3 regions of the Mesorhizobium sp. P3_A10 genome follow, and region 1 is predicted to be linked to each of the others. Evidence: predicted binding sites of a transcription regulator. Region 1 holds the regulator's gene; each other region holds the start of a gene.
What was found. Region 1 encodes LexA, which represses DNA repair genes until DNA is damaged. Its sites were predicted from a motif close to TGTTCNNNNTGTGTTCNG; they were not measured.
Positions count from the first base shown of each region.

Region 2: the regulator LexA is predicted to act here: its motif matches at 2,335-2,352, upstream of AC1DXU_RS14570 (single-stranded DNA-binding protein).
Region 3: the regulator LexA is predicted to act here: its motif matches at 1,317-1,334, upstream of uvrA (excinuclease ABC subunit UvrA).

Region 1 covers NZ_JBFUFZ010000003.1:222,511-230,116, forward strand. Annotated here, with positions in the region: gene AC1DXU_RS13935 (alpha/beta hydrolase) at 1-153, opposite strand, end outside; gene AC1DXU_RS13940 (AMP-binding protein) at 334-1,959, shown strand; gene kynU (kynureninase) at 1,978-3,225, opposite strand; gene lexA (transcriptional repressor LexA) at 3,704-4,441, shown strand; gene AC1DXU_RS13955 (ComEC/Rec2 family competence protein) at 4,435-6,894, opposite strand; gene gltX (glutamate--tRNA ligase) at 6,996-7,606, shown strand, end outside.
Region 2 covers NZ_JBFUFZ010000003.1:331,205-338,810, reverse strand. Annotated here, with positions in the region: gene AC1DXU_RS14595 (ATP-dependent Clp protease proteolytic subunit) at 1-280, opposite strand, end outside; gene AC1DXU_RS14590 (SRPBCC family protein) at 305-778, opposite strand; gene AC1DXU_RS14585 (ArsR/SmtB family transcription factor) at 775-1,089, opposite strand; gene AC1DXU_RS14580 (cupin domain-containing protein) at 1,134-1,523, opposite strand; gene AC1DXU_RS14575 (c-type cytochrome) at 1,842-2,171, shown strand; gene AC1DXU_RS14570 (single-stranded DNA-binding protein) at 2,455-2,976, shown strand; gene AC1DXU_RS14565 (DUF2306 domain-containing protein) at 2,998-3,396, shown strand; gene AC1DXU_RS14560 (OsmC family protein) at 3,428-3,853, shown strand; gene AC1DXU_RS14555 (MarC family protein) at 3,871-4,500, opposite strand; gene AC1DXU_RS14550 (VOC family protein) at 4,596-4,973, opposite strand; gene AC1DXU_RS14545 (hypothetical protein) at 5,012-5,542, opposite strand; gene AC1DXU_RS14540 (helix-turn-helix transcriptional regulator) at 5,630-6,478, shown strand; gene AC1DXU_RS14535 (ParB-like protein) at 6,481-7,104, opposite strand; gene AC1DXU_RS14530 (SulP family inorganic anion transporter) at 7,101-7,606, opposite strand, start outside.
Region 3 covers NZ_JBFUFZ010000003.1:338,833-346,438, forward strand. Annotated here, with positions in the region: gene AC1DXU_RS14595 (ATP-dependent Clp protease proteolytic subunit) at 1-304, shown strand, start outside; gene AC1DXU_RS14600 (hypothetical protein) at 405-686, shown strand; gene uvrA (excinuclease ABC subunit UvrA) at 1,484-4,405, shown strand; gene AC1DXU_RS14610 (GNAT family N-acetyltransferase) at 4,440-4,898, shown strand; gene AC1DXU_RS14615 (DUF72 domain-containing protein) at 4,926-5,732, shown strand; gene AC1DXU_RS14620 (GGDEF domain-containing protein) at 5,871-7,022, shown strand; gene AC1DXU_RS14625 (hypothetical protein) at 7,046-7,222, opposite strand; gene urtE (urea ABC transporter ATP-binding subunit UrtE) at 7,460-7,606, opposite strand, start outside.

The DNA of each region.
Region 1 (7,606 bases):
GACAATGTCGAGCTGTGCCCTGCCCTTGGCCGACAGAGCATCGCGAAAAGCCTGGGCTGGCTCATCCCACGCCGTCGGCCATCGATCGCTGCCGGCGATGTTGACGCCGTTGGCATAGGCGTTGTCCCAGTCGGCAATGTGATGTTCGAGCACCCGGCGCCTCCCGCTGGCGATGTGGCTTTTGCAGCGTAGCAATGAGCATGGCGGGCGGTGCCGTCAATGCTTCGAGGTGAAAACCTTTAGGCTTGAAACAATTTTCGCCAGATGCGATGTTGTCACCTGTCCAGGCAACGCATGCCATGGTCACAAAGCAGGTAGGGACAGAGCCGCGAAATGCTTGGACCGACAGGCCATACCGACACCTTCACGCGCGACAATCTTCCGCCGCAGGACCAATGGCCTGACTTCCTGCTCGACGGCTTTGCCTATCCCGATTTCCTCAATGCCGGGGTCGAACTGACCGACAGGCTGGTCGAAAAAGGCTTTGGCGACCATACGGCGCTGATCGGCAATGGCCGCCGCCGCACCTACAAGGAACTGTCCGACTGGACGAACCGGCTGGCGCATGCGCTGGTCGAGAATTTCGGCGTCAGATCTGGCAACCGGGTGTTGATCCGCTCGGCCAACAATCCGGCCATGGTCGCCTGCTGGCTGGCCGCCACCAAGGCGGGTGCGGTCGTCGTCAACACCATGCCGATGCTGCGCGCCGGCGAACTGGCCAAGATCGTCGACAAGGCGGAAATCACGCTGGCGCTGTGCGATGTCAGGCTGATGGACGAGATGGCGGCTTGCGCCAACGACAGCCAGTTCCTCAAACAGGTCGTGGGCTTCGACGGCACCGCCAATCATGACGCCGAACTCGATCGCGCGGCGCTCGACAAGCCGGTCGTTTTTTCGGCGGTGAAAACCGGCCGCGACGACGTCGCCCTGCTCGGCTTCACTTCCGGCACCACCGGCGTGCCGAAGGCGACGATGCATTTTCACCGCGACCTGCTGATCATCGCCGACGCCTATGCGCGCGAAATTCTGGAGGTGACGCCGGACGACATCTTTGTCGGCTCACCACCGCTCGCCTTCACCTTCGGTCTCGGTGGTCTTGCCATCTTCCCACTGCGCTTCGGTGCCGCGGCGACCTTGCTGGAACAGGCGACGCCGCCCAACATGGTCAACATCATCGAGACCTACAGGGCGACCATCTCGTTCACCGCGCCGACCGCCTATCGGGCGATGCTGAAGGCGATGGACGAAGGCGCCGACCTGTCATCGCTGCGCGTTGCCGTTTCGGCCGGCGAAACATTGCCGGCGCCGGTCTTCGAGGAATGGACGAAAAAGACTGGCAAGCCGATCCTCGACGGCATCGGCGCCACCGAAATGCTGCACATTTTTATCTCCAACCGTTTTGATGACATGAAGCCGGCGTCGACCGGCAAACCGGTGGGCGGCTACGAAGCGCGCATCGTCGACGACCAGATGCGCGAGGTGCCGCGCGGCACGACGGGCAGGCTCGCGGTGCGCGGCCCAACAGGCTGCCGCTACATGGCCGATGTCAGGCAGAAGGAGTATGTCCGCGACGGCTGGAACCTCACCGGCGACACTTTTCTGCAGGACGAAGACGGCTTCTTCCACTTTGCCGCCCGCTCTGACGACATGATCGTCAGCGCCGGCTACAACATTGCCGGGCCGGAGGTCGAGGCGGCGCTGCTTTCGCATGCCGACGTCGCCGAATGCGCGGTGATCGGCGCCGAGGACAGCGAACGCGGCCAGATCGTCGAAGCCCATATCGTGCTGGTGCAAGGCGTCGCGGCAAACCAGGAAACCGTCAAACGCCTGCAGGACCACGTCAAGGCGACAATCGCTCCCTACAAATACCCGCGGTCGGTCAAGTTCGTCGACGCGCTGCCCAAGACGCAGACCGGCAAGATCCAGCGTTTTCGGCTGCGCGCGCCGAAAACCGTTTGACGAGACCGGCGCTTCCGATCAAGTGACGGCCGTCTTGACGGCGAAGCGCGCATCCTTCCAGGCGCCGCTGCGCAAGATGTCCTCGAGCACTTCGACCGCGTGCCAGACATCGGCGTAGCCGACATAGAGCGGGGTGAAGCCGAAGCGCATGGTCGACGGCGCGCGGAAATCGCCGATCACGCCCCGTTCGATCAGCGCCCGCATGATCTGGTAGCCATGCTCGTGCATGAATGAAATCTGGCTGCCGCGTTTGGCGCCGTCGCGGGTGCTTTCGAGCGTCAGCCCGTAAGCGCCGCACTTGGCCTCGACGAGTTCGATGAACAGGTCGGCCAGCGCAATGCTCTTGCTGCGCACCGCCGCCATGTCGACATCCCTCCAGATGTCGAGCGCCCCCTTCAGCGTGCGCATCGACAGCACCGGCTGCGTGCCGCACAGAAAGCGGCGGATGCCGATGCCCACGGCATAGCCTGGCTCGAAGGCGAAGGGCCGGGCATGCCCCCACCAGCCGGTGAGCGGCTGCTGGATGTCGGCAAGGTGGCGCTCGGCCGCATAGATGAAGGCAGGGGCGCCCGGGCCGCCATTCAAATATTTGTAGGTGCAGCCGACGGCGAAATCGGCGTTCGATCTGTCGAGCTCGACCGGCATCGCGCCGGCGGTGTGGCAAAGATCCCAGACGATCAGCGCCCCAGCGTCCTGGGCCTTGCGCGTCAGTGCCAGCATGTCGCGCAGCTCGCCGGACTTGTAGTTGACGTGATTGACCAGCACCACGGCGGTGCGTTGGTCGATCAGCTCTTCGATATCAGGCGCGTCGACGCCGGCGAGGCGCAACTGAGTGTTTTTTCTTGTCGAGAGCACGCCTTCAGCCATGTAGAGGTCAGTCGGAAAACTGTCGCCCTCGGCCACGATGACCGGCCGCTCCGGCCGCATCGCCATCGCGGCGTGCAGCAGCTTGTAGATGTTGACCGACGTCGTGTCGCAGACCACCGTCTGGCCGGCCGCGGCGCCGATCAGGCGCCCGAGCTGGTCGCCGAGTTCGAGCGGCATATCGAACCAGCCGGCCGTGTTCCAGGCGCGGATCAGGTCGTGCGCCCATTCCTCGGTCGCTGCCTTGCGCAATTCCTCGAAAGCGGCATGCGAGGCAGCCCCCAGAGAATTGCCGTCGAGATAGATCACCCCTTGCGGCAGCACAAAGCGGTCGCGCATGGCGCGCAACGGATCCGCGGCATCCATCGCCTCGATGGCCGCGAGGTCGGGAATTCCTGTCATGGTTTGTCTGCTCCCCCAAGATTCGACGCAACGCCGGAACGACGGCATCCATCGGTCACGAGCGCTTTTCCACCACCTGGCATCGCGCGGCAAGGTTCCACCGATGACAAGCTGTCCGACCAGGCGCTGAAAACCAGGAGCCAAGCCAACCCAAGGTTGGCGTTTTGACTTCGTTTCGTTCACGGTTCACTAACCAAACCGCCCCGTCGATATGGCTTCAGTTCCGTGTCCTCTTTGCCGGCTGACGGCCGATTCCAATGCCGCCTTGTGGTAACCCAGAGGCGGCAAACGAAAGCAGAATCAAGGCGATGAGGCGCGATCCGGTGAAAGCGGGGCTGCGCCGCTGGCGCGGCGGTATCATTTCCAGAGCCCTAACACATTCATTAAACTTTAAACGGTTGCGGAACACAACTGGAACAGATAGTGTTTGTTCTGGGTTTGTTTTTCCGATTCTGGTTCGAAATCCCTGGGGGCCGCCATGCTGACGCGCAAGCAACATGAACTTCTGATGTTCATCCATGAGCGGCTGAAGGAGAGCGGCATTCCGCCCTCGTTCGACGAGATGAAGGAAGCGCTCGACCTCGCATCCAAATCCGGCATCCACCGGCTGATCACGGCGCTGGAAGAACGCGGCTTCATTCGCCGGCTACCCAATCGTGCCCGTGCGCTGGAAGTGCTGCGCCTGCCGGACTCGATCGCGCCCGGTCTCAACGCAGCGCGCAAATTCTCGCCGAGCGTCATCCAGGGCAGTCTTGGTCAGGGCAGCCTCGGGCGGCAAATCAAGCCAGGACCGTCCCGTATGCCTTCGGCCGGCAATGACGACGATGTGGTTGCCGCCGTGTCGATCCCGGTGATGGGACGCATCGCCGCCGGTGTGCCGATCGACGCCATCCAGCACCAGACGCATTCGATCTCGGTGCCGCCGGACATGATCATGGGCGGCGAGCACTACGCGCTGGAGGTCAAGGGCGATTCGATGATCGAGGCTGGCATTTTCGACGGCGACACGGTCATCATCCGCAATGCCAATACCGCCAGCCCGGGCGAGATCATCGTGGCGTTGGTCGATGACGAGGAAGCGACACTGAAGCGGTTCCGCCGCAAGGGCGCTTCGATCGCGCTCGAAGCCGCCAACCCGGCCTATGAAACACGCATTTTCGGTCCGGACCGGGTCAAGGTGCAAGGCAAGCTGGTCGGGCTGATACGGCGCTACTGAGCCGGCTCGGCGGCTGATCTGTCGGGCTTCTTGTAGGGCGGCATGCCCCTCGCCTCGCGCGAGAACTTTCGTTGGACATGCCAGGGGCGGTATGGCTTGTCGACGGCAAAGTCGATCTCCGGCGGCCTGGTTGCCGATTGCGGGTCGAAGAAGATCGCGGCGCTGCCCAGACGGGCAAGCTGCCGTTTGTTGACGACAAGGACCAGCGGATTGCGGCAAGGGTCATAGGCGGTGGCGTCGTCGATGATGATCAGGGTCGCGAAAGAACAGGCTTTCCACGCCGCCTTGCGGTCTTCGACATAGGCGACGATGGCGCCTGAGGGATGCCGCGCAAGGCACAGCCCGGCCTTGCAATAGAACGGCGACCCCGGCGGCAATTCGGCTGGGTCGGCGATGTCGAATTGTTCGCCGCTGTTGTCGAATATCTCGGGCTCGACGATGGTTTCGGACTTCAAGGCGCGCTTCCAGTTGTCGGTTGTGAATTCGTTCGAGCGCACCCGGTTGAGGGCCAGTTCGCCGCCGCCGATCGGCAGCGCGACCAGATGGGCATCCTCCGAGATCAGCACATCGGGCGTGCGTGTGTCGGAAATCGTCAACAGTCCGGCGATCGCGAAAGGAAGTGCAGCCAGCCTGAGCCATGTCGTTGCCATGGTGGCGATGATCAGCGCGATGGTTGTCAACAACACCGACTTGAGCGAAATCAACCCGACCGCATCGACTGGCGAGCGCTCCGAGATCCATGCCGACAAGGCAATCATCGCTGTCAGCCCCTTGCCCATGACATAGAGGAACGGCCCGTCGGCGCCGAACGGCATCGCCAACGCACTAAGAACCGCGAAAGGCATGACAACCAGCGAGACGATCGGCATGATGGCCAGATTGGCAAACAGGCTGAGCGGCGACACACGCTGGAAATGCCAGATGGCGAACAGCGCTGTGGCGCTGCCGGCGATAATCGAGGTCATGGCCAGACCGCCCGTCGCCAACAGGAATTTCCGGCTGAGGAAGGCAAGCGGTGAGCGGCGCGGCGGTGGCGACGTCGCCTTACCCGCGCGGTAGTCGGACCAGCCTGCATAGGCGCCGACCAGGGCCGCGGTGGCGGCGAAGGACATCTGGAAACTCGGGCCGACCACCTCGTGCGGCGACACCAGGATGACGGCAATGGCCGAGATCGCCAGATTGCGCATGGTGAGTGCGGCCCGGTCGAACAGCACGGCGATGAGCATCACCGCTAGCATGATGAAGCTGCGCTCGGCGGCGACCACGACGCCTGAAATGATGAGATAAGCGGCGATGGACATGAGCGCGGCAGCCGCGGCATATTTCTTCACCGGCCGGCGTGAGGAAAAATCCGGGAACAGGGCGAAGGCGCCGCGCAGCAGCGCCATGATGGTGCCGGCGACCAGCGCCATGTGCAAGCCGGAGATGGAGATGATGTGGTAGATGCCGGTGCGCCGCATCGCCTCGTTGATCTCTTCCGGGATGCCGGCGCGCACGCCGACAATCAGTGCCGCGGCAATCTCGCCTTCGGCGCCGCCGATTTGGCCGCGGATATGATCTGCGATGCTCTCACGCGCGTTTTCGATCGCGGAAGACAGCCGCGCTGCCAGCGGCGGCGGGTCTTCGGAGGCTGCGATTTTCGGATTGCCGAGGAAGAAGCCGCTGGCGCCGATGCCGGTGAAATAGCTGTCGAAGGAGAAGTCATAGCTGTCCGGTCGCACCGGGCCGGTTGGCGGCAACAGCCGGACATAGCCGGTCGCTATCGTGCCGGCGGTCATCCCGGCGGGAATTTCCCGTGCCGAAAGCCTGACGCGCTCGGGCGCATAGCGCAGCTTTGGCCGGGCGGTCGAGATCACGTCGATTGTCAGCCTGACGCGGCCATTCGACATCTCATCGAGGCCAACGACACGTCCGGTCAGTTGCGTCTGGATTTCCGAACCGAGCATCTGCGTTCCCGCGCGCCAGGTTTCGACCTTGGCGGCAAGCACGCCGAGCGCGCACAGCATCACCACGATGAAACACAGATGCGTCCTCGGCCACGACCGTGAGACAACGGCACACAATGCCATCAGCACCACGACGGCAATGGGCTGCGCAAACCCCGGCTCATTGGCCAACGAGAAGTAGAAGATCACCCCTGCGGCCAGGAAAACCGGCACCAGCAGGAAGGCAACGCCGCGGTCGAGTTCCGTGCCGGCGGCCGAAGCGACGCTTCGGCGGATTGCCGGCCATGACGAACGGCGGACGAGTTTGCGCAGACGGGTGACCGATCCGGGCGTAGCGACCGGTATCGGCGTGGCTTGATCCGGCGGCACGGGCAGGATGCTAGGTCGCAGCTCAGGCAGCGAGACGGGCAGCGGCTCGGCATAGGGACCATCGGCAAACAGCGATCGTTCGCTGACGCTTGCGGTCGCGTCCTCGCTGTCGTCCGCGCCCCGGCCACGTCCTGCCATCGGGTCTGCCCCTTGCGCCCTAGACCTCCTATGCTACATGAACGCGCAACGCGCGAAAGTCCGCGAAACCACACCCGCTTCCCACGTTCCCCGAGAGTTCCATGTCCGACAAGGTCGTCACCCGTTTTGCCCCCTCGCCCACCGGCTACCTGCACATCGGTGGCGCGCGCACGGCGCTGTTCAATTGGCTCTACGCCAAGCACACCGGCGGCACGATGGTGCTGCGCATCGAGGACACCGATCGCGAGCGCTTCAACGAGGCGGCTACCCAGGCCATTCTGGATGGGCTGACCTGGCTCGGGCTTTCCTGGGACGGCGAGGCCATATCGCAGTTCGAGCGCGCGCCGCGCCACCGCGAAGTGGCCGAGGAGCTGGTGCGCATGGGCAAGGCCTATTACAGCTACGAGACGCCGGCCGAGCTGGAGGCGATGCGCGAGTCAGCTAGAGCCAAGGGCCTGCCGCCGCGCTACAACGGCCAGTGGCGCGATCGCGACCCCTCCGCGGCGCCTGTGGGCGTCAAGGGCGCCATCCGCATCAAGGCGCCGACCGAGGGCGAGACCGTGGTGCACGACCGCGTGCAGGGCGAGGTGCGCTTTCCCAACAAGGATCTCGACGACTTCATCATCCTGCGCTCGGACGGCAACCCGACCTATATGCATGCCGTCGTCGTCGACGATCACGACATGGGCGTCACCCACATCATCCGTGGCGA
Region 2 (7,606 bases), 110 kb from region 1:
TCGACACCGGGCAACTGATATATTGCATCGTGTCGTAGATGGCGAAGCCACTGGTCACCACGCCGCCCGGCGAGTTGATGTAGAGCGAGATCTCCTTGTCCGGATTGTCCGATTCCAGTGACAGAAGCTGCGCGCAGACCAGTGCCGACATGCCGTCATTGATCTCGCCATTGACGAAGATGATACGCTCGCGCAGCAGTCGCGAGAAAATGTCGAAGGCACGTTCGCCGCGGCTCGACTGCTCGATCACCATCGGAACCAGATTGGCAAGGCCGCTCATCTCTTTGTCTCCGTTTATTTTTGCTCAAGCCGCGCGCGCCAACAGGCGCGGCGCATTGGCGGCTATGGGCAGTTTTGGCTTGCATGCGCCGAGTGAAAGCCGGCAGCCGGCGCCGGCCATGGCAACCGCGGGCGTTGCCGCCTGGACAAACCCGTCATGCACGATGCGCAGGTGCGTGCCGCCCGAAATGGTGCGGGCAAGCGTGAAGGTGACGATGCTGTCCAGCCGGTCGGCGTCGTTGGTCTGCGACCGCTCGCGCCAGGAGTAGCGCAGCAAACGCCCGGGTTCGGCATCGAGCACTTCGCAGTCGATCGGCGTATCCGGCCCGGCAAAGGCAAAGCGACTGCCGGTTTCCGGCTTGATGTCGTTCGGCATCATCCATGCCGCCAGTAATTCGGGCACCGTCAGCGCCCGCCACACCTTCTCCGGTGCGTCTGGCAGATCGCATTCGAAGGCGAGTGCGTCTTTGGCGGCCGGCGCCTGCTTTTCATCAGTCATTGGTCCATGTCCTTCAAAACGGCCTTCAGCCTTTCGATGCGTTCCGGCCAGAATGCACGGTAGCGTTCAATCCAGCCGAGCAGAGGGCCAAGCCCTTGCGGATCGGCGCGATAATAGGCGTTGCGACCGGCCCGCCGTTCGACCACCAACCCGGCGCCGCGCAGCACCGCCAGATGCTGTGACACCGCCGGCTGCGACACGCTCATGCCGCTGCGCAGTTCCGACACGCTCATCTCGCCAGCGGCGAGCCGCTCGTAGACGGCGCGTCGTGTCGGGTCGGCCAGCGCGCGAAAAATCTCTGCTTCGATCATGGTCAAAGCATAAGTCGATACTTATTGGTTGCGCAAGCGCTGTTTTACAAAATCGTGGGAAGCCAGCGCCTCACCATCTCAGGCGATCCGTCGAATGTCGCCTCGAAGATGGGTGCCGCCAGCACCGCATGGATGTGAAGCATTTCGGAGCCGACATTTCGAAAGCCGTGGTTCTTGTGCGCGGGAATGACGAGTGACTGTCCGGCGATCAGGACGTCATGCTCGTCGTCGATCCACATCTCGGCCTTCCCGGTCATCACGGTAAGCACTTCCTCAACCGGGTGCCAATGCGTCGGGGCACCAACCGCAGGCTCAACCCATTGTTCAAAAATACAAAGTTGGGCTGCACCATTGCCGGCAGAAATGTGCATCCGGGTTTCGACCCCTGCTCGCCACCGCTCACGCGGCTGCTTCTTATGCACTACGATTTTCATTGATCGCCCTTTCGATCCGCGTCTCGAAACATCGAATTGTGCTGGGGAACCACGCTATTGCGCAAGCGTCGGGGCTGTTGTGCTGGGTAAGAGGATTTCGAGGGTGGTCCGATGGACCCGGTGCGCGTCGCGCTGCATGGCGATGACGGCTTTCTGCTCCTGCCGTCCTGGAAGAATTTCTTCGAGCTTCCCACCGGGATAAGAGCCTTGAATTTCCGATCTTCGACCATGGAAGATTCGCTACCCCGTCTCGCCGGGTGTAGGGTGCCTTGTCGTCCGATCTAAAAGATCACTCTTAACACTGAGGGGAGGACTTCGATGATCAAGAAACTTGTCCTTGGCCTGGCTGCCCTCGTGGTCACCTCGTCATTTGCGCAGGCTGCAGGCGACAGCGCCGCCGGCCGGAAAGTCATGGAGCGATGCCAATCGTGCCACGGCAAGGATGGCCTCGGAAGAATGAATTACGTGCCCAATCTCGCCGGGCAGAAGTACGACTATCTCGTCCACGCGCTGACGGTTTACAAGGCCGGAGAGCGCAAGAGTCAAATGATGTCGCTGGTCGTCAAATACCTGAGCGAGGAAGACATTGCCAATGTTGCGGCTTACTATTCCGCGATCAAGATTACCGTCGAAGCTCCGCCGCCTTAAGCCACCTTTTTGTACGGTCCGCGCGGACCCGGCTTAGGCGCTACGGCGTCCATCTTCTCGCAAAGATCGTCCATCGACCAGAGAGTAGCCGACACGCCAGCCGCCATTGAAACTGAGACACTACCTGGTGCTGACATTCCTTGACAACCGGCCTTGATCGACTTAGAACGAAAAGAGAACAAAAACCTTGTGGGTAAAGGCAGCCACAGCAGGCGGGGATTGTCCGTAGCCTGTAAGGTGCGGCGACAAAAAATCTGGTTTCGGATGAGCGCGGAGAAATATCATGGCGGGTAGCGTCAACAAGGTCATTCTGGTGGGCAACCTAGGGGCAGACCCTGAAATCCGCCGTTTGAATTCGGGCGAACCGGTCGTCAACATCCGCATCGCCACCTCGGAAAGCTGGCGCGACAAGAATTCCGGCGAGCGCAAGGAGAAGACCGAGTGGCACAACGTCGTCATCTTCAACGACCAGCTCGCCAAGGTGGCTGAGCAGTATCTGAAGAAGGGCATGAAGGTCTATGTCGAGGGCCAGCTGCAGACGCGCAAATGGCAGGACCAGACAGGCAACGACAAGTACACGACCGAAGTCGTGCTGCAGAAATTCCGTGGCGAGCTGCAGATGCTCGATGCACGCGGGCAAGGCGAGGGCGGTCAGGTCGGCGGTTACTCAGGCGGTGGCGCTGCCCGCGGTTCCGATTTCGGCCAGTCCGGCCCGGGCGAGAGCTTCAGCCGCGGTGGCGGCGGCGCCAAGAGCGGTGGTGGCGGCGGTTCGTCACGCGAACTGGACGACGAAATCCCGTTCTGAGACTGATCGGGAGAGGTCGCCATGTCGCTGGGACCGCTGCTTGCCGCGCGCCCTCCAATCCCTTGGCATGCCTTTGCCGCCTTTGCCGCATTGGTGACGGGCGCCACGCAATTGGCGCTGCCAAAGGGCACGCCGCGTCATCGTGTCGTCGGCTATGTCTGGGCGGCGCTGATGCTGGTCATCGCCGCCTCCAGCTTCTGGATACAAGAGATACGTCTCGTCGGCCCGTTCAGCCCGATCCATCTGCTGTCGATCCTGGTGCTGGTCACGGTGCCGCTGGCGGTGTGGTACGCGCACACCCACAAAGTCACCGCGCATCGCGGCGTCATGATCAAGCTCTATGTTTTCGCGCTGATCGGCGCCGGCGTGTTCACGCTGCTGCCGGGGCGGATCATGCACGCTGTCGTGTTCGGCCAGTGATCGGCGTCACGCACTAGCAAGGAAGAGTCCAGTGAAAGCACGGGTCAAATGGGTCGAGGAGCGCACTTTCGTCGGCGAGTCCGGCAGCGGCCACAAGGTAGTGCTGGGAACCGCGGCCGGACCGGAAGGCAAGACACCGGGACCAAGCCCGATGGAACTGGTGCTGATCGGCACCGGCGGCTGCTCGGCCTATGATGTCGTCCACATCCTCGAAAAAGGTCGCGAGGCGATCGAGGACTGCGTCGTCGAACTCGACGCCGACCGGGCGGAAACCGACCCAAAAGTGTTCACCCGCATCCACATGCATTTCGTCGTCAAGGGCCGGGCGCTCTCGCACGACAAGGTGAAGCGGGCGATCAACCTGTCAGTCGAAAAATACTGCTCTGCCTCGGCGATGCTGGCCAAGACGGCAGTGATCACCCACGACTTCGAAGTCGTTGATACGGCGGTGAAGTAGGCAGTAGGCACTGCCGTTCACCCCGCCATCAGCGCCTTGATGCCGTCGGCGACGAACTGCACGGCAAGTGCTGCCAGGATGACGCCGAGCAGCCGCGTCAGGATCGAGCGGCCGGTATGACCGAGGATTCGGTCGATGCGCTCCGACAGCACGAACACCAGATAGGTGATGGCCAGGCAGACGAAGATGATGCCGACCAATGCCGCTTGTGCTGCAAAACCCTGAAACGAGCCGGAGAGCAGGACCGTCGCCGAAATGGCGCCCGGCCCGGCGATCAGCGGGATCGCCAGCGGGAAGGCGGCGATGTTGTGGATCATGTCCTTGGTGATGGCGACGTCGCCGATCTTCTCCTTGCGGTCCTGCCGGCGCTCGAACACCATTTCGAAGGCGATGAAGAACAGCAGGAAACCGCCGGCGACGCGGAAGGCCGGTAGCGTGATGCCGAACACCGACAGGATCGATGCGCCAGCGACGGCAAACAGCGCCATCACCAGGAATCCCATGATCGAGGCGCGGATAGAAACCTGCTGGCGTTCCTCGCGGTTCATGCCGCGCGTCACCGCCAGGAAAAGCGGCGCCAGGCCGGGCGGGTCGATGGTCACCAGAATGGTGACGAAGGCATTGAACAGGCTGTCGAAGCTCGGCATCTCTGACCCCTCCCGCCGGGCCATGCCCGGGCCTTTGCATTGGTAGAGCAAAGCGGGGTCAGAGGAAACCGTCTCAACCGCGGGAATTCGGCCGACTAGCCAGCCGCGCCGCAATAGGCCTCGATGCGGTAACCGTCGGGGTCGACGACAAAGGCGGCGTAGTAGTTGTCGCCATAGGAGGCGCGCAGGCCGGGTGCGCCATTGTCGCTGCCGCCTTCACGCAAGGCGCCGGCATGGAAGGCGTCGACGCTGCCACGCGTCGGCGCGGCGAAGCAGAAATGCAGGCCGGACTCCGTGTCGGCCGCAACCGGGCGCGGGGCTTCGTTCACCCAGAGTGCCACCGCCTCAGTGCCGTAGCCCAATGAGCCCGGCGACTGGCTGAGACAGCTATAGCCAAGCGGGTTTAGCGCGGCGTCGTAAAAGCGCTTCGAGGTGTTGGCGTCGCGGACACCGATCGAGACATGGTCGAGCATCGTTTTCTCCGTTGTTACAATTGGTTGGGTTGTCAGGCTCAGGCTGCGCGGCGAGCCAGAAACTCGACTTCCAGCCGCCATGTCGCGCCGTCGTCATGCGAACGTTCGCCCAGCCAGCAGAAGGAATTCTCGGTAATCCGGGAAAAACTCCAGCGCACCGACGAGCCGGTGCCGTCTGCGCCTTGCTGGACGATGGTGTCGCCCTCGGCACGGCCAAGCTGGCGGCTGTAATACTGGTTGCGCGGATCGCTCCAGAAAATGTGCCAGGCATCGTTGCCGGGGTCATAGACGCGCAGCGTTGTGCCGTAGAAAGTCCATTTGCCGAGCGATGGCGAGGGGCCGGCATCCCGCGCCGGCAGGATCCACACATCCTGGATCGCCCGGCCCTCGAGAACCCAGCCGAAATGCACCTCGCCGCGCCCGCTGAGCACCGTCCCGTCCTCGAGGTGGCGCGTGGCGTCGAATGTCCAGGCGCCGACGAACCGGCCGTAAAGGTTCAGCTTTTCAACCAGGTCGGGATTGGGCCCATCATTGTGCAAAGCTTCGGCAAAGGAGGTTGAACCTGTCATGGTTGCTGCCTTCGTGCTGTCAGGAGACTGCAGGCTTTAGGCCCGGGCAGGGTTCTGGGCTTGGGAAAAATTGCTATAGTTCGGGCCATGACAGCGAGCACGCAAACCCTGGCATCGGGACGGGGCTGGCACGTCGCGGATGTGGTCTGCACCGCCAGCGCCGCCGATAGGCCGTTCGAGGAAGAACACCAGAATTTCTGCGTCGCCGCGGTGACCAGCGGCACTTTCCGCTACCGCACACACCAGGGCACAGCGATGTTGGCGCCGGGCGCTCTTCTGCTCGGCAACCCCGGTTCCTGCTACGAATGCGGCCACGAGCATGGTGCCGGCGACCGCTGCCTCTCCTTCCATTTTTCTCCAGCCTATATGGAGCGGATCGCCACAGACGTGCCGGGCGCGAAAAAGCTGGCCTTCGAGCTGCCGCGGCTGCCGCCCCTGCCGGCGTTGGCATCTCTGCTGGCCGAAGCGGAAGCCGCGCGCGAAACGGCCGACATCGGTGCTTTCGAGGAACTTGGCCTGCGCATTGCCGGCGCCGCTGTGGCTGTCGCCAGTGACGCCACGCCAGGCGTCCGCCCGCCAAGCCGCCGCGACCAGAAGCGGGTTGCCGAGGCAGTGCGGCAGATCGAACTCAATGCGGACCGGCCGGTCTCGCTCGCTGAGCTTGCCGGCTCGACGGCGACCAGCCCCTATCATTTCCTGCGCACCTTCAGGCAGGTCGCGGGCATGACGCCTTATCAATTCCTGCTGAGAACCCGACTGCACCGCGCGGCAGTGCGGTTGCGCATGTCGCAGGATGCCATATCCGCGATCGCCTTCGATGCCGGGTTCAACGATCTCTCGACCTTCAACCGCCGCTTCCGCATGGTGATGGGTGCGACGCCCGGCGCCTATCGGGCATGCCGCGTTTCATCGCCGAACGCGGCTGCGGCCTTGTAAAGTCAGTCCTCGGTCGGTCCGCACCAACCCGGCAGGTAGTCAGCATCCTTGCTCCTGGCCAAGGCAAGCGCATCCTTCATCGCCTTGTCGAAGTTCTTCGCAATGGCATGGCGGTCGATGCGCCGACGCAGGAAATCCGCCCAGATGAATTCGCTGAACGGCGTCGTGTCCTTGGCAAAGCCGCCCATCCGACGCAGTTCGCCCGCTACGCTGCGGTAAGGATCATCGATCAGCTCGCCGATTGTCTTGGGAATTGCCGAGTAGTCACGGCGCCGGCCGTTCTCATCGAACGGGTGCATCCAGCCGCGATTGTCGAGCACGAAAAGAAACGCTTCCTTGTCGAGCGCGGACAGGTCGCTGATCACGGTCACAAGCACGTCCTTGACGCCTTCCTCGAGCAGCGCGCGGGCGAGGTGATGGTGATCGGTGACGTAGTTACGATTTTTGGGACCCAAAACCACCGGAACCATGTGTTTGCCGAGAAAAGCGCCGGTCTTCTGCTTGGCGTCCTGCGCCCGGATCATCTGGCGCTTCAACGTAACTTCCCTCATGCCGACTGTTATCTGCGTCGGCCGAAGGTCCTCGACAGGGACCGGCGTGACAATGGGTTCTCGGGGGTCAATCATGGCACTCCATCCTGTTCTTTCTGCTGCTTTTTCCCCGGACCAAGTGATTTGATGGCGGCGTCGACGCTGTGAAAGATCCGCTGCGGGCCGACCAGGTCGGCAATGCCAAACCGCGCCAGAGCCGACTGGGCGCGCAGCGATTCCAGGCGCGCTATGGCAAAGATCGCGCCCGTCTTGCGGCAATGGGCGATGGTTTCGATCAGGGCCTGGGCGGCGGTGTAGTCGATTTCGACGATGTTGCTGGCTTCCAGCACGACCAGCTTCACGCTTTCGCCTCTGGCGTCGATCATCTCGCCAAGGCCGCGTTTGAAAAGGTCGGCGTTGACGAAGGACAGCGGCGCCTGAAACGCCGCGACGAGCACGCCGGGCAATTGCTCGCCTGCGTCCGGCTTGGCCGGCGGCCACCAGACCGAAGTGCCGGGAACCTGTTCCAGCTCGATCGGTTGTGTCCGTGTCGCGCTCCAGATGCCATGCAGCAGCGACAGGCCGATGCCGGTCGCGA
Region 3 (7,606 bases), 120 kb from region 1:
TTCGATGGCCTCGTTCCTGCTGATGGCGGGAACGCCGGGACGGCGCATCGCCCTGCCCAACGCCAGCATCGTGCTGCATCAGCCCCTAGGTGGCTTCCAGGGCCAGGCCTCCGACATCCAGCGCCATGCCGAGGGCATTTTGCGCACCAAGCGGCACATGACGGAGCTCTATGCGCAGCATTGCGGCCGCACCTATGAAGAGGTCGAGCGCACGCTCGACCGCGATTTCTTCATGACCGCGAAGGAAGCCAAGGACTGGGGCCTCGTCGACCACGTTTTTGATACGCGCAAACAGGCGGCATAGAGCGCCGGCACCGACGAACGGAATTTGGACCGGTCGACCCCAAGGCAATTTTGGCGCCGCCGGTCTGGTTTCGCCTGTATCGCAGCACTATAGTCTTGCGATGCATTTCCGCCTGAACAGACTGATCATCGCCTTTGCGATCACCGCTGCAACCTCCAGCGCTGCTTTTGCCGGGGACAGCACGGCCTCGTCGCCGAAAGGCGCCCTGCCCGGCGTGACCAGCGACTATCGCATCGCCAAGCCAGCACTGCAGCCCGAGCCCGACGACGCGGTCCCCGCCGGCGATAACGGCACGTTCAAAATCGGCGATACCGATGTCAGGATTTCCGGCAGCATCACCATCGATGTCGGCGCCGGGAGAACCGGGCTCCCGCGTCATTGACATCGCTCCGGCCGAGGGACGTCGTTGGAAGTATTGCACGTGAAGGACTGGAAGCGTGCAGCACTCACTGCCGCCCCATAAAAGCAGCCCCGCCGTTGCTTCCGCAAACGGTCGGGGCTTTTTTTGGATTCCAGATCCAACCTGCCGGTAGTGTTATACCGACTTTGATTTCGGATGCTTCGCGGCATTCAGCCGACGATCCGACTAGCAGTCTCTGATTTTCGTGGGGGACGGCAGGTCACGGTTTGTCGGGTGGAATGAAGGTGTTAGAACGACATGTGTTCGCTTACACGCACAACCCACGCTCTAAGACTTTGAATCAACCCTGGCACTTATGCCTGCCGCGGCTCCAGCCATAGGTGGAGCCTCAATGGACTATCCGGTGGCGTCATGCTCCGCTCCTGTGTCCGTTGCGATTGTCGTCAATCCGAAGCACAAATCGCAAATACCTGCGGCGTCTCGCAGGCCGCCTTGGGGCGGCGAGGCCATCGAAAGACGGCCGGCTTCGTTGACCTTTGGACACTGCTCCCCTGATTCGGAGACGTCAACCTTCAATAGCCGATTACCGAAAAAAGTGATCGCCGGGAGGTTACGTGCAAGTCAGGTTCCGCACAGGCTTTGTCAGGAGCGTGTTCGGTCTTTGTTCTTTCCGCTTGCCCGTTCGGGCGAAAGGCGGTTAAACGCTTTTGTCGAGAATTGTGGCGTCTCTCGACGTGGCGGCAAAAATACCTACATAGGGGATGGCCGGGAAAACCCCGCCGATCCCACTGACACCAGATCTGAGGCGGCGACCGGCAATGGCCGACCATAAATATCTTTCCATTCGCGGGGCGCGCGAACACAATCTGAAGAATGTCGATCTCGACCTGCCGCGTGACAGCCTGATCGTCATGACCGGCCTGTCGGGCTCCGGCAAATCGTCGCTCGCCTTCGACACCATCTATGCCGAGGGCCAGCGCCGCTATGTCGAGAGCCTGTCGGCCTACGCCCGGCAATTCCTCGAAATGATGCAAAAGCCTGACGTCGACCAGATCGACGGCCTGTCGCCGGCCATCTCGATCGAGCAGAAGACGACGTCGAAGAACCCGCGCTCCACGGTCGGCACCGTCACCGAAATCTACGACTACATGCGGCTGCTGTTCGCGCGCGTCGGCATTCCTTATTCGCCGGCCACCGGCCTGCCGATCGAGAGCCAGACGGTCAGCCAGATGGTCGACCGCGTGCTGGCGGTCGAGGAGGGCACGCGCCTGTTCATCCTGGCGCCGATGGTGCGCGGCCGCAAAGGCGAGTACCGCAAGGAACTGCTGGAGCTGCAGAAGAAGGGCTTTCAGCGCGTCAAGGTCGACGGCGTCTTCTACGAGATATCAGATGTGCCGGCGCTCGATAAAAAGTACAAGCATGACCTCGACGTCGTCGTCGACCGCATCGTCGTGCGCGGCGACCTGGCGACGCGGCTTGCCGATTCCATCGAAACCGCGCTGAAGCTGGCCGAAGGCCTGGCGGTGGCCGAATTCGCCGACAAGCCGCTCGATGCCAGCCAGACCGGCGAGGATTCTGTCAACAAGTCGAAGAACGAGACGCATGAGCGCATCCTGTTCTCGGAAAAATTCGCCTGCCCGGTGTCCGGCTTCACCATTCCGGAGATCGAGCCCAGGCTGTTCTCCTTCAACAACCCGTTCGGCGCCTGCCCGACCTGCGACGGTCTCGGCAGCCAGCGCGCCATCGACGCCAGCCTGATCGTGCCCGACGAAAACGTCTCGCTGCGCGACGGCGCCGTCAGCCCGTGGGCGAAGTCGACCTCGCCCTACTATTCACAGACGCTTGAAGCGCTGGGCAAGGCCTACGGCTTCAAGCTCGGCGACAAGTTTAGGGATATAAGCGAAGAGGCCAAGGAAGCCATCCTGCGCGGCACCGGCGAGCGCGAGGTCACTTTTCAGTACGATGACGGCCTGCGCTCCTACAAGACGACCAAGACCTTTGAGGGCGTCATACCCAATCTCGAGCGGCGCTGGAAAGAGACCGAATCCGCCTGGATGCGCGAGGAGATCGAGCGCTTCATGTCGGCCACGCCCTGCCCGGTCTGCAAGGGTTATCGGCTAAAGCCGGAATCGCTGGCGGTGAAGATCGCGGGAAAACATATTGGCGAGGTCACCGAACTGTCGATCCGCAGCGCCGACCGCTGGTTCACCGACCTGCCGCCCCATCTCAACGATCAGCAGAACGAGATCGCGGTGCGGGTGCTCAAGGAAATCCGCGAGCGGCTACGCTTCCTCAACGATGTCGGGCTCGATTATCTGACGCTGTCGCGCAATTCCGGCACGCTGTCGGGCGGCGAAAGCCAGCGCATTCGGCTGGCCTCGCAGATCGGCTCCGGCCTGACGGGCGTGCTCTACGTGCTGGACGAGCCGTCGATCGGCCTGCACCAGCGCGACAATGCGCGCCTGCTCGACACGCTGAAGCATCTGCGCGACATCGGCAACACGGTCATCGTCGTCGAGCATGACGAGGATGCCATCCTGCACGCCGACTATGTCGTCGACATGGGCCCGGCCGCCGGCATCCATGGCGGCGAGATCATCGCCCAGGGAACGCCGCAGCAGGTGATGGCTAACCCCAATTCGATCACCGGCAAATATCTGTCGGGCGCACTGGAAGTGGCGACACCTGGCGTGCGGCGCGAGCCGAAGAAGAACCGTCGCCTGAAGATCGTCGGCGCGCGCGGCAACAATCTGAAGAACGTGACGGCCGAAATCCCGTTGGGCACGTTTACTGCCGTCACCGGCGTGTCGGGTGGTGGCAAGTCGACCTTCCTGATCGAGACGCTGTTCAAGGCGGCGTCGCGCCGCATCATGGGTTCGCGCGAGCACCCGGCCGAGCATGACCGCATCGAGGGTCTCGAATTCCTCGACAAGGTCATCGATATCGACCAGTCGCCGATCGGAAGAACGCCGCGCTCCAACCCCGCGACCTATACCGGTGCCTTCACGCCGATCCGCGATTGGTTCGCCGGATTGCCGGAGGCCAAGGCGCGCGGCTACCAGCCCGGGCGCTTCTCGTTCAACGTCAAGGGCGGCCGCTGCGAGGCCTGCCAGGGTGACGGCGTCATCAAGATCGAGATGCACTTCTTGCCCGACGTCTACGTCACCTGCGACGTCTGCCACGGCAAGCGCTACAATCGCGAGACGCTCGACGTCGTGTTCAAGGGCAAGTCGATCGCCGACGTGCTCGACATGACGGTCGAGGAAGGCGTCGATTTCTTCGCCGCGGTGCCCGGCGTGCGCGACAAGCTAGAGACGCTGAAGCAGGTCGGCCTCGGCTATATCCATATCGGCCAGCAGGCGACGACGCTTTCGGGCGGCGAGGCGCAGCGCATCAAGCTGGCCAAGGAACTGTCGCGCAAGGCGACCGGCAAGACGCTCTACATCCTGGACGAGCCGACCACCGGCCTGCATTTCCATGACGTCGCCAAGCTTTTGGAAGTGCTGCATGAGCTGGTCGACCAGGGCAACACGGTGGTGGTCATCGAGCACAATCTCGAGGTGATAAAAACCGCCGACTGGGTGCTCGACCTCGGCCCCGAGGGCGGCGACGGCGGCGGCGAACTGGTCGCCCAGGGCACGCCCGAAGCGATCGTGCGCGAAAAGCGCAGCTACACCGGCCAGTTCCTCAAGGAGCTGTTGGAGCGACGCCCCGGAGGCAAGCGCGAAGCGGCGGAGTGATGACCGAACCGATTGGCGCCTGGAGAGCTTTTGCATGACACTCCGCAAGGCGCTTGCCGGTGATCTCCAAGCCGTCGTCTCGCTGACAGAAGCCGCCTATGCGCCCTACACCGCTCTGTTCGGCGCGCCGCCGATGCCGGTCACCGAGGACTATGCGCCGCGCATCGAGCGTGGCGAAGTCTGGCTGCTGGCGAGCGGCTCTGACCTGGCCGGGCTGATCGTCCTCGAGCGGCATCCCGATCATGCGATGATCTTCAGCGTCGCCGTCTCCCCTGCCTTCCAGGGCAGGAAACTCGGCATGGCGCTGCTCGACTTCGCCGATGAGCAGACGCGGCTATGGGGCTTGCCGGAGGTGCGGCTCTACACCAATTCGCGCATGGAGCGGAACATCGCGCTCTATCTAGCCTATGGCTTTCACGAAACGGGTCGCCGGGCCAATCCATACCGGCCAGGATGGACGCTGGTCGACATGGCGAAAGCCTTGGACGCCTGATCTCTTTCAGCACTTGGGAGGACGACAATGAGCAGTCAGGGAAAAATCCGTGCCGGCATGGGCGGCTGGACTTTTGAACCTTGGGATACGTCGTTCTATCCCGACAAGCTGTCCAAGGCCAAGCAGCTGAACTACGCCAGCCGGCAGGTGCCGAGCATCGAGGTCAACGGCACCTATTACTCTAGCTTCAAGGAACCCACGTTCGTCAAATGGGCCAGCGAAGCGCCGGACGGTTTCGTCTATTCCCTGAAAGGCAACCGCTTCGTCACCAACCGCCGCGTGCTCGGCGAAGCCGGTGAATCGATGACGCGCTTTCTGGGATCCGGCGTGGCCGCACTTGGCGAAAAGCTCGGGCCGATCCTGTGGCAGTTCGCACCGACGAAAAAGTTCGATCCGGACGATTTCGAAGCCTTCCTGAAGCTATTACCCGAAAAGCAGGACGGTGTTGCGCTGCGCCATGCGGTCGAGGTGCGCAACGACAGCTTCATCGTGCCGGAATTCGCCGCGCTTACGCGCAAATACAAGGTGGCGATCGTCTATGCCGATCATGCCAAATATCCTGCCATCGCCGACGTCACCGGCGATTTCATCTATGCGCGGCTGCAGACCGGCAGCGACGACAATCCCGATTGCTACACGCCGAAAGGTCTCGACGAATGGGCGGCGCGGGTAAAAACCTGGGCGGAAGGCAGGGTGCCGGCCGACCTGCGGCGCGCCGATCCCGCGACCGAAGCGCCGGTCAAACCGCGCGACGTGTTCGTCTACTTCATCACCGAGGGCAAGGTGCGGGCGCCCTTCGGCGCCATGGCGCTGATGAAACGCATGACTGACTGACGATGCAGTTGGTGACAGACTGACGCGGGGGAATCTCGGCTTCTTCACCGCCATCGTAACCTTATCGATACCTCCTTGCTGCATGAATCCAGTCCGGCCAAGTCGCAGAGGATGGGCCGTCGCGGGCAAGGACGAGGCATGTCGCTCGACTACAACTCACTCCTCCTGGCAGTCGGGTTTTCCGCCGCCTGCCTGAGCCTGACGCTGTTCGGCATATGGCTGACCGCGCGCTCGGAGAAGTTCCTGCTGACATGGGCGGTCAGCGTGTTGTTGGTCGTCGCCGACGTCTTCACCTACAAGGCCTATATCGAAACACCGGGACGCGTGCTCGGCATCGCCACCTTCACCCTGCTTCTGCTCGGGTTCTCGACCATGCTTGGCGCTGCCCGCCAGTTTACGACAGGCCGATCGCCCTTACCGAGCATCCTTCTCGGTGGCGGCATTTCGCTCGCCGCAACACTGCCGCCCATCACCTTGGGATATGACGGGCTCGGCTTCATGCTCGAGAATTCCTTTGCAGCCCTGCTGCTGTTTGCGACTGCTTTTGAATACTGGAAGGGACGAACCGAGTTCCCCGCCCCAATCATCGGCATAGCTGGGCTCTACTCGGCCACCGCCATATCCTTCGCGTTGTGCGCCATCGTTCTGGCGCTGGACGGCAAGCTTGTCCTCGGACATGCGCCGAGCAACTGGGCCGAAGATTTGAGCCTCGTCGTCGTCATCGCCTGCATGACCGGCATCGGCGCCCTTTCGCTGGCGCTCAATCAGGGGCGGCTGGCGCAGCATCACCGCCGCGATGCCCTGACCGATCCGCTGACCGGCCTGCTCAATCGCCGCGCTCTGTTCGATCTGCATGGCGCCGCACAGATGGGCGCCTTTACGGCGGTGGTGGTGTTCGACCTCGACGGCTTCAAGGCCATCAATGATGAATTCGGCCACGCCACTGGCGATGAGGTGCTGAAGCTGTTCGCGAAGGACCTGACCGACAATCTTCGCCCGGCCGATGCCGCCGCCCGCATCGGCGGGGAGGAGTTCGCATTGGTTCTGCAGCGAACCCTGCCCGAGAAGGTGGAATTTGCCGCCGAACGGGTGCGCGCTGCCTTCGCCGCGCGCCGGATCGAAACCGAGACCCGTCCGCTGTCATGCACGGTCAGCGCCGGATACGCCTTCGGCGGCACTGAAGGCCTGAGCTTCGACAAGGTGCTCAGCGCTGCCGACAAGGCGCTCTACGCCGCCAAGCGTGGTGGCCGCAATCGCGTCTTTGCCTCGGCGTTCCGGCGTGCGGGCTAGTCAGGCTCGCCTGGTGACAGCTATCACGCCGCCAGGACGATCTCATTGTAGGCATCGAGATCGACGTAAAAGACCTTGGTGATCTCGCTGATCAGCTCGTCGTGGCCGTAGCCTTGCGACTTCAGAATGTTAATGGCGGTGATGATGTCGACGCGCTCCGTGAGCCGTCGCTTCTGGTAGTCTTCGACGAAACGTTCCATCGGCTTTCTCCTGGCCTGAATGCTCAAACGCGTTGAACACAAAACAGGTCGCAGGAGGGAAGCTAGGTGTGCTTGCTTGTGTGGAACTTGCCGGCTTGACCCGCGCATTCCCCTCGATCTGCGACAAACCAGACTGATACGGAACGGCCGACTCACCAAGGCCAAGCAAAGACTAGCATGCAGCTAGCAGCGCGCCAGAGCTTCAAGCAACGGATCGAAGAATGACTGAAGACCGATTTATACGGTGAGAAATTTCCGGACGTCGGCCCGATCAAGATCTTGCGCCGGGCCAGTATGGACGATGAGACCACGGTCCATGATGTTGACCTCGTCGGCGAGTTCGCGACAGAAATCGAGATACTGTTCGACTAGCAGCACGGCGAT